4 regions of the Streptomyces gobiensis genome follow, and region 4 is predicted to be linked to each of the others. Evidence: riboswitches for the same ligand, from Rfam matches in the RefSeq annotation. Region 4 holds a riboswitch; each other region holds the start of a gene.
The links. A riboswitch is a leader RNA that binds a small molecule or an ion and turns the genes downstream of it on or off. The one in region 4 is predicted to bind cobalamin.
Positions count from the first base shown of each region.

Region 1: it holds a riboswitch for cobalamin, as region 4 does, so the genes downstream of both, test1122_RS07540 (CbtB-domain containing protein) here and test1122_RS12170 (ABC transporter substrate-binding protein) in region 4, are expected to answer to the same signal.
Region 2: it holds a riboswitch for cobalamin, as region 4 does, so the genes downstream of both, test1122_RS02335 (cobalamin biosynthesis protein) here and test1122_RS12170 (ABC transporter substrate-binding protein) in region 4, are expected to answer to the same signal.
Region 3: it holds a riboswitch for cobalamin, as region 4 does, so the genes downstream of both, test1122_RS18695 (ribonucleoside-diphosphate reductase subunit alpha) here and test1122_RS12170 (ABC transporter substrate-binding protein) in region 4, are expected to answer to the same signal.

Region 1 covers NZ_CP086120.1:1,627,818-1,631,285, reverse strand. Annotated here, with positions in the region: gene test1122_RS07545 (glycoside hydrolase family 6 protein) at 159-1,229, opposite strand; cobalamin riboswitch at 1,276-1,438, shown strand; gene test1122_RS07540 (CbtB-domain containing protein) at 1,473-1,697, shown strand; gene test1122_RS07535 (CbtA family protein) at 1,715-2,506, shown strand; gene test1122_RS07530 (class F sortase) at 2,484-3,152, opposite strand; gene test1122_RS07525 (hypothetical protein) at 3,159-3,468, opposite strand, start outside.
Region 2 covers NZ_CP086120.1:476,041-479,508, forward strand. Annotated here, with positions in the region: gene test1122_RS02325 (inorganic phosphate transporter) at 1-1,201, shown strand, start outside; gene test1122_RS02330 (hypothetical protein) at 1,235-1,447, shown strand; cobalamin riboswitch at 1,642-1,772, shown strand; gene test1122_RS02335 (cobalamin biosynthesis protein) at 1,894-2,811, shown strand; gene test1122_RS02340 (cobyric acid synthase) at 2,808-3,468, shown strand, end outside.
Region 3 covers NZ_CP086120.1:3,988,471-3,991,938, reverse strand. Annotated here, with positions in the region: gene test1122_RS18710 (carbon starvation CstA family protein) at 1-208, shown strand, start outside; gene test1122_RS18705 (CstA-like transporter-associated (seleno)protein) at 205-393, shown strand; gene test1122_RS18700 (GNAT family N-acetyltransferase) at 666-1,172, shown strand; cobalamin riboswitch at 1,227-1,352, shown strand; gene test1122_RS18695 (ribonucleoside-diphosphate reductase subunit alpha) at 1,478-3,468, shown strand, end outside.
Region 4 covers NZ_CP086120.1:2,629,514-2,632,981, forward strand. Annotated here, with positions in the region: cobalamin riboswitch at 1,084-1,252, shown strand; gene test1122_RS12170 (ABC transporter substrate-binding protein) at 1,236-2,912, shown strand; gene test1122_RS12175 (ABC transporter permease) at 2,909-3,468, shown strand, end outside.

The DNA of each region.
Region 1 (3,468 bases), 1.0 Mb from region 4:
GGGGTGTCTGGTGGATCTCCGCGGCGTCGCGACGCCTGGCACGCACGCTCGCTGCGTTGTCGTCGGTCGCCAACCAACCAGGTTGGCTTCCTCCTCCGCCTTGCGATCGCACGCACCAGACGCCGCTCCTCCCTCCACGGAGATCCACCAGTCACCCCCTAGCGGCTGTTGCGGGCCAGCTCCAGGGCGTACGTGTGGTACCACTCGCCCGCCTTGGGGCCGCCCTTGCAGGTGCCGTCCGACTCCCCGGGCCGCTTGATCCACAGATAGGCGTCGACCAGCTCCTCACCGGTGTCCGTGGTCGGGGGCTCGCCCAGCGCCCGGCCCGGCGGGTTGCACCAGGCCTCGGCGTCCTCCTCGGCCCCCTCGCCCTCTATGGGGCCATTGCCGTTGCGGCTGGTGTCGATGACGAAGTGTTTGCCGCCAACCATCGCGGACAGCTTCTTGCCGTATGCGATGTTCTCCTTGGTCGTCTGGTAGTTGGAGACATTGAGCGAGAAGCCGTCGGCGCGCTCGATTCCGGCCCGCTTCAGCGGCCCGACCAGGGCGCCCGCGTCCCGAATCCAGTGCGGATTGCCCGCGTCCACATACACCTTGGTGTTCGGGAGCCCCTTGAGCTTTTCCACCGCTTCCTTGATCAGGGCGTACTGCTCATCATGGAGAGCGCGGGGCACACAGCCGGGATCCAGTATGTGCGGTAGTGCGTCCGGCTCCACGATCACCGAGGCCTTACGGTCCCCGATGCCGTTGACAACCTTGTTGAGCCAGTCCCGGTAGGTGTTGCCATCTGGCGCGCCGCCCTGTGAATACTGCCCGCAGTCGCGGTGCGGGATGTTGTAGAGCACCAGCAGCGCGCTCGTATTCGCCTTCGCGGCGGCCTTGGTGATGTGGCGCGTCTCTCCCTCGGGATCGTCCGTCCCGATCCACTCCCCGACGGGCTGGCTGGCGATCTTCTCGATCAGCGCCGCCTCTTCGGCCTTGTTCTCCTTGCGGAGCTTGTCCAGAGCCCGGGCGGCGCTGCCATCAGGGTTCACCCAGAAGGGCTTGCCCGCCTGGGACGGCTTCCCCTCGTCCGGATTCTTCACGTCTCCACTCTTCCCCGATGACGAGAAGCAGGCGGTGAGGAGGGCCATCGCACCCACCACTGCCCCACCCACGGTCAGGCCGGTGCGAACTGCTCGGTGCCTGCGAACTGCTCGGTGCCTGCGGCCGGCGTCGGTGCCGTACATCCACTCCCCTTTGGATACGGTGCAAACCGGTCGCCCCCATCGTGGCACATTGACAGGTCAGACGGGTCCTGGGACTCTCCATCAGACACATTTGGATAAAGAGGCGATGGTGTTCAGGAACCCGGTGCAACTCCGGGACGGTCCCGCCACTGTGACCGCATGGGCCTCCCATGCGGAAGTCAGGAACTGACCTGTCGCTCTCCCACCGTTGGGGCGTGGAAACCCCAGGAGGAGGCACCGCGGATGTCCCTGCACACCGGTTCACCGACCACTGTCGCACCCGACACGGCTGCTAGCGCGACGATTCGTACCCGTGACTGGCTGATCGCGGGCGCCGCGGTCATCATCGCGCTGATCGCGCTCTACGCCGTCTTTATGGACAACGGCCATGTCATCGCCGCGACCGGCGAGTATCTGCACGAGTTCTCCCACGATGGACGGCACCTCTTCGGTGCCCCCTGCCACTGATCGGGGCCGTCCGCACCATGTCTGATTCGACAACTCCCTACCCCGTGCTGCCCCTGCTCCGGCGGGGGCTGCTCGCGGGCGGTCTGGCAGGCCTGGCCGCCGGGCTGTTCTCGCTGCTCCTGGCGGAGCCGTTGATGGACCGGGCGATCCGGCTTGAGGAAGAGCGGCAGACCGCGTCCGCCCATGCGCACTCCGCCCATACGCCTTCCGCCCATACGCATGAGGCCGAAGAGCTGTTCTCACGCGGCACACAGCACTTCGGACTGCTCGTCACCGCGGTGGTCGTCGGCCTCGCCCTCGGGGTCTTCTTCGCGGTCGCCTATGCGCTGATCCACCGGGCGAACCCCGAGGACCGGCCCTGGCCACGTGCCCTCACCCTGGCGGGCGCGGGCTTCCTCGCCCTCTCCCTCCTGCCGGGCCTGCGCTACCCGGCGAACCCTCCGGGGGTCGGTGACGGCGGCACGGTCTCCGAACGCCAAGCCCTCTGGGTGGCGGCGCTGGTGATCGGCGTCCTGGGCATGCTGCTCGCCTGGCAGCTCCACCGGCGACTCACCGACCGTCCGGCGCCGGTACGGCAACTGACGGTGGCCGGCACGGTCATCGCCATTCTGGGGGTGCTCTTCCTCCTGCCGGGCAACCCCGACCCGGTGCCGGTCCCGGCGCCGCTCCTCTGGGACTTCCGGGTGCTCTCCCTGGCCTCACACGCCCTGCTGTGGGGCGCTCTGGGGGCGGCATTCGGTGCCCTGGGTCTGCGCGCGGCGGCCAGCGAGCGCACGCGGGAGGCGCTTACTCCCGCTGAGAGCCAGTGAGGTAGGCAGAGACCACCACATTGGCCGTGTACGCGCGCTCCGCGCGGTCGAAGGTGCCACCGCAGGTGATGATGCGCAGCTCAGCCCGGCCCTTCGACCGTGCGCCGTACACCTTCTTCGCGTCGAAGTCACCACGCTGAACGACGTCGACTTCCTCCACCGTGAACTCGGCCACCGTGCCATCGGCCCGCGTCACCTTCACCACCGTGCCCGGCTTCATGGTGCTCAGCCCATAGAAGACGGCCTTCTCGCTCTCCGTGTCGACATGACCGACCAGCAACGACGCGCCTTCCGCACCCGGCACCGGGCCGTCCGCGTACCAGCCAACGGTGTCCGCCGCACTGAGCGGTGGCGGATCGATCGCACCATCCCGGTCCAGGCCACGTTCGACCACCGGGGCTGCCACGCCCAGCCGTTCGATCTCAATGCGCTGCGGCTTCGACTCGCCGCTCAGCGGTTCATGTGCGGCGGGCAGCGGGCGCCCGTCCACCAGACCGCCGGCCCGGGACACATCACCGAGCACCGGAACGCCGAAGTCGCCATCCGTCAGATCCTTGCCCCAGAGCCACAGTCCGAGCAGCAGTACGGCCCAGGCCACCCCGGTCAGCAGCCTGCCGCCGCCGGTGGAACGCTCCTCCTCGGACATCGCCGGTCAGCTGTCGCCGCCGTGCCGCGCCACGGTACGTCGGCGCAGCAGCGCGGCGCCCGCGATGCCCAGCGCGGCGGCACCGCTCAGCCCGAGGGCGAGCGAGTGCGGCACTCCGGCGCTGCTCTCTCCCGCGGTGCCGCCGCCACCGGCACGTACGGGGGCGACCGGTGCGCTGTGCACAGTGTGCTCGCCGTGCTCGCCGCGCCCACTGTGCTCGCCGCGCCCACTGTGCTCGCCGTACCCACTGTGCCCAGTGGGCTCGCTGGGCCGGGGAGGCCGGAACGGGTGGGGCCCCTTGCCGCCGACGACGGAG
Region 2 (3,468 bases), 2.2 Mb from region 4:
GAACGGCTTCCACGACACGGCCAACGCCATGGCCACCACCATCTCCACCGGGGCGATGAAGCCCAAGGCCGCGGTGGCGATGTCCGCGGCACTCAACCTCGTCGGCGCCTTTGTCTCCGTCGAGGTCGCCAAGACCATCTCCTCCGGAATCGTTGACGAGGGCGCCGGTATCCGACCGGAAGTGATCTTCGCTGGTCTGGTGGGCGCGATCACCTGGAATCTGCTGACCTGGCTCGCCGGTCTGCCCTCCAGTTCTTCACACGCCCTGATGGGTGGTCTGATCGGCGCGACCGTCGCCTCGGCCGGATTCCGCGCCGTCAACGGCGATGTCGTCGTCATGAAGGTGCTGATTCCGGCACTGGCCGCCCCCCTCGTCGCCGGTATCGCCGCGATGTTCGCGACCCGGCTGACCTACCGGCTGGCGCGCAGGGCCGATCAGCAGCAGACCGCCAAGGGCTACCGGGCGGGGCAGATTACCTCGGCCGCCCTGGTCTCCCTGGCCCACGGCACCAACGACGCGCAGAAGACCATGGGTGTGATCACCCTCGCGCTGATCACCGGTGGCGCGCTCGCCCCGAGCTCCGATCCGCCGACCTGGGTCATCGCCTCAGCCGGTCTCGCCATCGCGCTCGGCACCTACCTCGGTGGCTGGCGCATCATCCGCACCATGGGCAAGGGCCTCACCGACATCCAGCCGCCGCAGGGCTTCGCCGCCCAGACCAGTGCCGCGGCCACCATCCTGGCCTCGTCCCACATCGGCTTCTCGCTCTCCACCACGCATGTCTGCTCCGGCGCGGTCATGGGCTCCGGGCTGGGCCGCAGGGGCGGAATCGTCCGCTGGTCCACCGCGACCCGGATGTTCGTCGGCTGGGGGCTGACCCTGCCCGCCGCCGCGCTGATCGCCGCGATCTCGGCGGTCCTGGCCAGTCAGGGCGCCTGGGGAGTCGGCACGGTCACCTTCCTCCTGGTGGCCAGCTGCACCACCATCTGGTTCGCCTCCCGTCGCCAGCCGGTCGACCACACCAACGTCAACGATGTGGCGCCCATCAGTGACATACGCACGGAGCCCCAGGGTGTCGTCACCGCCGCCGTCCAGGCCGTCGCCCCGCCCCCGGCAGGCACCATGCCCGCCGAGCAGCAGAACGCCGAGCAGCAGAACGCTGAGCAGCCCGAACAGCCCGCTGCCAGCGTCACCCCATAAGCCAGGCACCGTAATCCAGAAGGAACCACCACGATGAACATTGACTGGGCCGCCCTCGGCCAGGTCTTCGGCGTCAGCCTCGTGGCGACCGTGGCCCTGGTGGGTGTCTTCACGCTCGGCATCGTCGGCTCCTCCGCCCGCAAGGCGGACGGCGGCTCGACCGCGCTCGCCCGGACCGGCGCGTACATCTGCTACGCCCTGTGCGCGATGGCCGTGGCATACGGCATCTACATCATCGCGACCTGAGTCAGCCGAGCACAGCTGCACAACTGCACAGCTGGCACAACTGGCACAGTCGGCACCGGCGTTCCCCGAGGGGGTACGGGCACCGCCCGTACCCCCTTTCGTGTGTCTGCTCACACTCTCCTGTCGCAGGTCAGGGGTGAGTTGACGGCTCTGTCCGGGCATGGTGGACTGCCCGTTGCCAAACGGCGGCAGGAGAGGAAGCCGGTGCGAATCCGGCGCGGTCCCGCCACTGTCACCGGGGAGCACACCCCCACCCGAAGAAGTCACGGTCCCGCACGGAGGCTGGAAGACCGGGGGATGTGCCGATCCGGGAGCCAGGAGACTCTCACCGCCGGTCACGTCGAGCCAGGGCGAGGACCCTGAGTGAGGACATACCGCCATGCCTGGCATTTCTCCGCCCCCTGACCTGTTGACCGTACGAGGTACGACGGCCGGCTGACGACGCGATGCGTTTCTCAGCGACCGGCGCCGCGCTGGGTTATCTCTGCGATGTGCTCGCGGGGGACCCGCGCCGTGCCCACCCTGTCGCCGCTTTCGGGCACATTGCCACCACGGTGGAGCGCCGGCTGTGGCGCGATCACCGCGCCGCGGGCGCGCTGCACGCTGTGCTGTGCGTTGGGGGCGCAGCCGCCGGCGCGGCGGCGCTGACGCGGCTATTCCCCCGCCGCTCCAAGGTCCTTACCGCTGGGGTGACGTGGGCCGTGCTGGGGGGTACGTCACTCGCTCGCGAGGCGTGGGCCGTTCGGGACGCGCTGGCCGACGGGGACATCGAGCGGGCCCGGAAGCTGCTCCCGGGACTGTGCGGGCGGGACCCACAGGCGCTGGACGCGGACGGAATCGCCCGGGCCGTAGTGGAGTCGGTCGCCGAGAACACCTCGGACGCGGTCGTCGGCGCACTCGTCTGGGGCGCCCTCGGGGGCGTGCCGGGAATGGCCGCGTTCCGGGCAGTCAACACCCTCGATGCCATGGTCGGCCATAAGTCCGCCCGCTACCGCCGGTTCGGCTGGGCCGCCGCCCGGCTGGACGATGTCGCCGGGTGGCCGGGCTCCCGGCTCACCGCCACGCTGGCGGCGCTCCTCGGCCCGGACCGGCGCGGCGCGCTGCGTGCCTGGCGGCAGGACGCGGGCCTGCACCCCAGCCCCAACGCCGGGCCGGTGGAGGCCGCGTTCGCGGGCGCGCTGGGGGTACGGCTGGGCGGCACCCTCTCCTATGGCGGACGCGTCGAACACCGCCCGGTGCTCAACGCTCCCGGCAGAGCGGTCGAAGCAGCCGATATCGAGCGGGCTGTCCGGCTCTCCCGCCATGTCAGCGCACTGGCTCTGGCCGTGTGCTGCGCGGCCGGTTATGTGAAGGAGCGGACATGACGGGCGGCGGGCTCCTCGTGGCGGGAACGACCTCCGACGCGGGCAAAAGTGTGGTCACAGCGGGCATCTGCCGGTGGCTGGCGCGTAAGGGCATCAACGTCGCGCCCTTCAAGGCGCAGAACATGTCACTCAACTCCTTTGTCACCCGTGAGGGTGCTGAGATCGGGCGGGCGCAGGCCATGCAGGCGGCCGCCGCCCGGACCGAGCCGAGCGCGCTGATGAATCCCGTACTGCTCAAGCCCGGCGGGGACCGCACCAGCCAGGTCGTACTGCTGGGGAAGCCGGTCGGCGAGCTGAGCGCGCGTGGCTACCACGCGGCGGGGCGGCAGGAGCGGCTGCTCGGCACGGTGACGGACTGTCTGGCCGAGCTGCGGCGCACCCACGACGCGGTGATCTGCGAGGGAGCCGGGAGTCCGGCCGAGATCAATCTGCGGCGCGGCGACATCGTCAATATGGGTATCGCGCGGGCGGCCCGTATCCCCGTGGTGGTCGTCGGGGACATCGACCGGGGCGGCGTCTTCGCCTCCTTCTTCGGTACGACCGCACTGCTGTCCGCCAAGGACCAGGAGCTGGTCGCGGGCTATGTCGTCAATAAGTTCCGTGGCGATGTGACGCTGCTGGAGCCTGGCCTGGAGATGCTGCGCCAGCTCACCGGGC
Region 3 (3,468 bases), 1.4 Mb from region 4:
GGTGGTCATCGCTGACGCGGTGCGGGTGTGCGTCAAGGCGGTACGGAGCCCTGAGGGCATCGAGCTCAATGAGGCGCCGTATGAGGAGTCCAAGCTGATCGCCCCGGCCGGGCTCTTCCCGACCAGGGAGGAGAAGGCCGAGCTGGAGGCCGCGGGCCTGGGACCCGGCGGCGGTGTCCCGGAGGAGCGGGAGGAGATCCGGCCGTGACGCTGAGTATCGGGCGACTGTGGTGGTACGTGCGTGAGTTCACCGGCGAGACCGCGTATGAGCGGTATGCGGAGCGGGTGCGGCGGGAGCGTCCCGGGGCGGTGGTGGTGAGCCGGGGGGAATTTGAGCGGCGCCGCATGGACCGCCGCGACGGGGATCCCCGGGAGGGGTTCCGCTGCTGCTGAGTGGCCGCCGGGGGTCCCCTGGCTCGGCCCCGTGGGGGCTGCGTTCCCGGGGTGCCGTGGGTGGGTGTCCCCGTATCCCGCCCCTTCCCGTAACCGGGGCTCACGCCCCCGGGCCCCGGGGTTCGCCGGGTGCGGGCCGGTGGCCGGGTTGTGCCCACCCACAGCCCCTCGCGGGGCTGCGAGTGCCCACAACACTTGGGGGCCGGGGGCGGAGCCCCCAGTTTCGGGAAGGAGCGGGGGGTGGGGAACGCACCCTCGTTCACACTGGGCGCATGGATATCGTGATCAGAGTGGCCCGCTCCGAGGAGCTGGATGAGATTGGGGAGCTGACCGCCGAAGCGTATCTGGGTGACGGCCTGCTCGACTTCGGGGAAGCCGACCCCTATCTCGCCGAACTGCGCGACACGCGGCGGCGGTCGGAGCACGCCGAGGTGCTGGTGGCCGCGGACAGCCGCAGCGACGAGCTGCTGGGTACGGTCGCCTTCGTCGCTGAGGGCGGGGAGTACGCCGATATCGCCCGGCCCGGCGAAGGTGAGTTCCGGATGCTGGCGGTACGGCCCGAGGGGCGCGGCCGGGGGGCCGGGGAGGCCCTGGTGCGGGCATGCGTCAGCCGGGCGCGGGGGCTCGGGCTGACCCGGCTGGTGCTCTCCAGCCAGCAGGGCATGCACGCGGCCCACCGGCTGTACGGGCGGCTGGGGTTTGTCCGTACCCCGGAGCGGGACTGGGAGCCGCTGCCGGGATTCAGGCTGTGGACGTTCGAGCTGGACTTGTCAACCTAACGCGTATACCGGACACAACATATGGGGGTGCATGACCCACGCGCCACTAGATGTATGCTCGTCCTCGCTGTCGCCGCAGGGGAATCCGGTGCGAATCCGGAACTGTCCCGCAACGGTATGCGATGGGTGCTTCCATGCGCCTTCGCGAGTCCGAAGACCTGCCGACGGTATCGAATACGTCCGGGCCTCGCGGGTTGGGCCGGTGGACGCTGCGTGGTGTGCTCCGCTCTGCTTGCGGCACGCCCGTACGCGCCCCGCCGCGCACCAGCCTCGTGGCCCCTGCCGAGCGAGGGAGAGCCCGTCCCGTGACCATCGCACCCGCGGAGCCCGTATCAGCGGTGCTGTTGCGCACCCTGACCGATCTCACTGCCGATCTGCCCGCCACCGACCCGGGCAAGGTGGCGGCCGCCGCGCTGCGCGGCCGCAACGCCGGGTCGGACGAAGCGGAGTTGCGGTCGCTGGCCACCGAGGCCGCCGCCGGGCTGATCGGCGATGAGCCGCAGTACTCACGGCTCGCCGCGCGGCTGCTGACCCTCGCCATCCGGGATGAGGCCGCCGGCCAGGGCGCGGTGTCCTTCTCGGCGTCGGTGGCGGTGGGCCACCACGAAGGGCTGATCGCGGACCGTACGGCCGAGTTCGTACGGACCCATGCGGCGGCGCTGGACGCGCTGGTCGAGCGGGCCCTGGCCGAGGGCGCCGATGACCGCTTCGGCTACTTCGGACTGCGTACCGTCCACTCCCGCTATCTGCTGCGGCATCCGATGACCCGCCAGGTCATCGAGACCCCACAGCACTTCCTGCTGCGGGTGGCCTGCGGGCTCGCCGAGGACGACAGCGAGCGAGCACTGGCCGACGTCGCCGAGCTGTACCGGCTCACCAGCACGCTGGCCTACCTGCCCTCCTCCCCCACCCTCTTCAACTCCGGCACCCGCCACCCGCAGATGTCGTCCTGCTATCTGCTGGACTCGCCGCTGGATGAGCTGGATTCCATCTATGAGCGCTACCACCAGGTCGCCCGGCTGTCGAAGCACGCCGGTGGTATCGGCCTGTCGTACTCACGGATCCGGGCCCGAGGGTCGCTGATCCGCGGGACGAACGGCCACTCCAATGGCATCGTCCCGTTCCTGCGCACCCTCGACTCCTCGGTCGCCGCGGTCAATCAGGGCGGCCGTCGCAAGGGCGCGGCCTGTGTCTATCTGGAGACCTGGCACGCGGACATCGAGGAGTTCCTGGAGCTGCGGGACAACACCGGGGAGGAGGCCCGCCGCACCCACAACCTCAATATCGCGCACTGGATCCCGGATGAGTTCATGCGCCGCGTCGAGGCGGATGCTGACTGGTCGCTGTTCTCGCCGGTGGATGTGCCGGAGCTGGTGGATCTGTGGGGCGATGACTTCGACGCGGCGTACCGGAAGGCGGAGGCCGCGGGGCTGGCCATCAAGTCCATCCCGGCGCGCCAGCTGTACGCCCGGATGATGCGCACCCTGGCGCAGACCGGCAATGGCTGGATGACCTTCAAGGACGCCGCCAACCGCACCGCGAACCAGACCGCCGAGCCGGGCCATGTGGTCCACTCCTCGAATCTCTGCACCGAGATCCTGGAGGTGACGGACGATGGCGAGACGGCGGTGTGCAATCTGGGCTCGATCAACCTCGCCGCGCATCTGGGCCCGGATGGGGACATGGACTGGGAGCGGCTGGACGCCACGGTCCGTACGGCCGTGACCTTCCTCGACCGGGTGGTGGACATCAACTTCTACCCGACCGAGCAGGCCAGCGGCTCCAACTCCCGCTGGCGCCCGGTCGGTCTGGGCCTGATGGGGCTGCAGGATGTCTTCTTCCGGCTGCGGCTGCCCTTTGACTCACCGGAGGCCAGGGCGCTGTCCACCCGGATCTCCGAGCGGATCATGCTCGCGGCCTACGAGGCCTCCGCGGATCTCGCCGAGCGGCACGGCCCGCATCCGGCCTGGGAGTCCACCCGGACGGCGCACGGTGTGCTGCACCCCGACCACTACGGTGACGCTCAGCCCAGCTGGCCCGAGCGCTGGGCGGCCCTGCGGGCCCGTATCGCCAAGACCGGTATGCGCAACTCGCTGCTGCTGGCCATCGCGCCGACCGCGACCATCGCGTCGATCGCGGGTGTCTATGAGTGCATCGAGCCGCAGGTCTCCAACCTCTTTAAGCGCGAGACGCTCAGCGGGGAGTTTCTGCAGGTCAACGCCTATCTGGTGGAGGACTTGAAGCGGCTGGGGCTCTGGCACGAGCGGACCCGGGAGGGGCTGCGCGAGGCCAATGG
Region 4 (3,468 bases):
GACGGAAGGCACCTCTGAACAGCGAGACTAGAGCCGATGCCCTTCATCCTGCACCAGGTGGAGGCATGCCTGGACCGAGCGATAAGGCTGGGTCCGGCTGTTCGGGAAAGGCCGCGTGAAAAAGCGCGGCGGCAGTGCCAGGCCTCCGCACGTCTTCGTGCTCGACTGCGAGGCACTCGCTCTCGTGGTGCGCGGCGACCTACAAGATGATCCCCGGCTCGGCCTCGCACCCGCGGAGTAACCGAGGTAATGACCTCCCCTACGACATTCATCGAGGCATACGACAGCAGGACCACCGAACAGCGCGCTGGGGCTGGGTGATCTCCCGCGTCCGGGTTGCCGACATCGGCAAGGACGAGGCCCGCGCAGCCCTTCACCTGCTGACCGACGTCACACTGCACGGCCACAAGCACGCCATCGTCGTCAAGGGCGTATAAGCGAGCAGCAATCGACCACATGGTCTCAGTTCTTGTCTCATTCAGGCACGCCCAGCACCGTCCGGAAGCCAGGAGACCACCGACTCCGCCGCAGATCAGGACAACCTTGATCACCTCAGGACGCCCTGTCGAACAGTTGGAAAGTGTGGGGGGCAACCCCCCACGAGTTTCGAATTTCGCATCCTCCACCCAGCCTTACCGGGCTGAGCAAGAGCCCCGACAGCTCAGCGGCTGGGGACCTCGTCGTGCCGTGGTTGCAGTTGCCGCCCGGGGACCCGTGCGAACCTCAGCGAACTCGCTTCGCGAGCGGTGCTGCGGGTGCCCTGGGAATAATCGGCGCCTAGCTCGGCCTTCGTCGCCAGAAGATGTCCGATAAGTGGTCGGAAACGCGAGGAGTGACTCCTGACCTGCAACGATAGGGCCTGGGTGTCCGAGTATCGAGGGCGGTGGCCATTGGGAAGTCTCGGAGCGTGTTGCTGGTCGAAACGGTCCCCAAGTCCGGTGTCGATACGGCGATGTCGCGGGCGCTGGTGTGGTGGCGCAAGCCCCCGTGGCGCTTCGGTTGCCGGGTCCGGCTTGTCCCGCTCTGACCGGCGCCGCTGGGGGCTGGTGAGCAGTGACACTCCCCATGGACCGGCTGGGCTGGCTATGTTGTCCGTGCCGCGGTTACGGGAAACCGGTGTGGATCCGGTGCGGTCCCGCCACTGTGACCAGGGAGCTCCCCTGCATCTGTGCCACTGCGCCCGAGGGCGTGGGAAGGCGTGGGGGAGCGGTGAGCTGGAAGCCAGGAGACCGGCCGTGGTGCAAGCCCAGTGGTTCCACGAGGATGGAGACGGGTCCACCATGGTCGGTCCTGCCCGGGCGCGCCTTGCGCTGCCCAGTTCTGTACGTTCCCCCGCACATCAGGTCAACCGGCGCGCGTTTCTGCGTGGGCTGGCGGTCGCCTCGTCCGGTCTCGCCCTCGGCGGTGGCCTGACCGCGTGCGCCTCCGGGCAGACCTCGCCCACCGGCGCGGGGGAGCCCCGGCGCGGGGGCCGGCTGCGTGCGGTGGTCTCGGGGGCCAGCTCCAGCGATGACACGCTGCACCCCTTCGTCGCCGGATCGTGGGGCGCGGGCATCGTGATGAAGAACCTCTTCGACAAGCTGTGCGCGTACGACGACGATCTCACGGTCACCAACCGGCTTGCGGAGTCCATCGAACCGAACTCCGACGGCTCGCGGTGGACCATCAGGCTCCGGGACGGCGTCGAGTGGCACGACGGCAAGCCGCTGTCGGCCGACGACCTGATGTACTCCATCAGGTATCTGCTCGACCCCAAGTCCTCCTTCACGGGTGCCAAGGACCTCGCGATGGTGGATGCCGAGGGGCTGCGCAAGGTGGACCGGCGTACCGTGGCGGTCCCGATGCGCCAGCCCATCGCCGACCTGCCGTCGCTGCTCGCGGGCTGGTACGTCTACGTCATCCAGGACGGCACGACCGCGTTCGACAACGACCATCCGCCGGTCGGCACCGGGCCGTTCCGGTTCGGCCGGTGGAGCCCGGGGGACCGGGTGCGGCTGACCCGGAACGACTCCTACTGGGAGAGCGGTCGCCCCTACCTCGACGAGCTGGAGATCATCTTCATCACCAAGCCCGACACCCGGCTCAACGCGCTGCTCGGCGGCGACGCCGATGTCGCGCACGAGCTGGCCTGGGCGCAGGCCGCGGCGCAGGAGCGGGCGGGCCGGGTCCAGGTCGTGACGTCGCCGGTCGGCCGTATGCAGAGCTTCAACATGATGGTCGACCGGAAGCCGTTCAGCGATCCGGATGTGCGCGAGGCCCTGAAGCTGGCGGTGGACCGCCAGGAGATCGTGGACACGGTGTACTCCGGCTACGCCGAAGTGGGCAACGACCTGTACGGGTTGGGTGCTCCGCTGTACCACGACGACCTGCCGCAGCGCGGCTACGATCCGGACAAGGCGAAGTCGCTGCTGCGCAAGGCGGGTCAGGAGGGGCTGACCGTCACCCTCCACACCTCAGATGTCTCCCCCGGCATGCTGGAGGCCGCGACCCTCTACGCCGAGCAGGCCAGGCGTGCGGGGATCGCCATCAAGCTGGACAAGTCACCGGCCGACTCGTACTGGTCGCAGGTGTGGGCCAAGAAGCCCTTCGCGCAGGGCGGCTGGGGCAACTACGCGCTCGACTGGTTCTACGGACAGACGATGCTGTCCACCTCGGACCGGAATGAGACCGGCTGGCGCCGTCCGGACTGGGACAAGCGGTTCTTCGCCGCGCGCGCCACCATGGACCCCGGCCTGCGGGAGCGGCGCTACGCCGATCTGCAGCAGGAGCTCTGGCAGGACGGCGGGCACATCATCCACTCGTTCATGCAGTGGATCGACGGCGCACAGCACAAGGTCGGCGGCGTCCGCGGCGCCCCGCCGGCTTCCGACGGCTGGGGCAGCTACCGCGATGTCTGGATCGGCGGCGCGTGACCTGCCATGCGCACCCGTTGCTCACCGCGTGCGGGCGGCGGCTGCTGGCCGCGGCAGGGGTGACGGGCGCCGCCACGGTGCTGGTGTTCGCCGGGACGGAGCTGCTCCCGGGTGACGCGGCCGAGGTGATTCTGTCCCGGTCGGCGGGCGGGGCGGGCGGTACGCCGGAGCAGATCGCCGCGCTGCGCGCGGAGCTGGGCCTGGACCGGCCCTGGGCCCTGCGGTACGTCGACTGGCTGGCCGGGACCGTCGACGGCGACCTGGGGCGCTCCCTGGTCAGCGGCCGCCCGGTGACCGACATCGTCGGCCAGCGGCTGGGCAACACGCTGCTGCTGGCCGGGCTGGCGGCGGCGCTGCTGGTGCCGGTCGCGATCGGGCTCGGGGTGTGGTCGGGCCTGCAGCAGGGCCGGTTCGCGGACCGCGTCACCTCGGCGGTGGCGATCGGGCTGCAGTCGCTGCCCGAGTTCGTTGCGGCGACCGGCCTGATCGCGGTGTTCGCCCTCGGTCTGCGGCTGCTGCCGCCGGTGTCCCTGATACCGGACGGCACCAGCCCGCT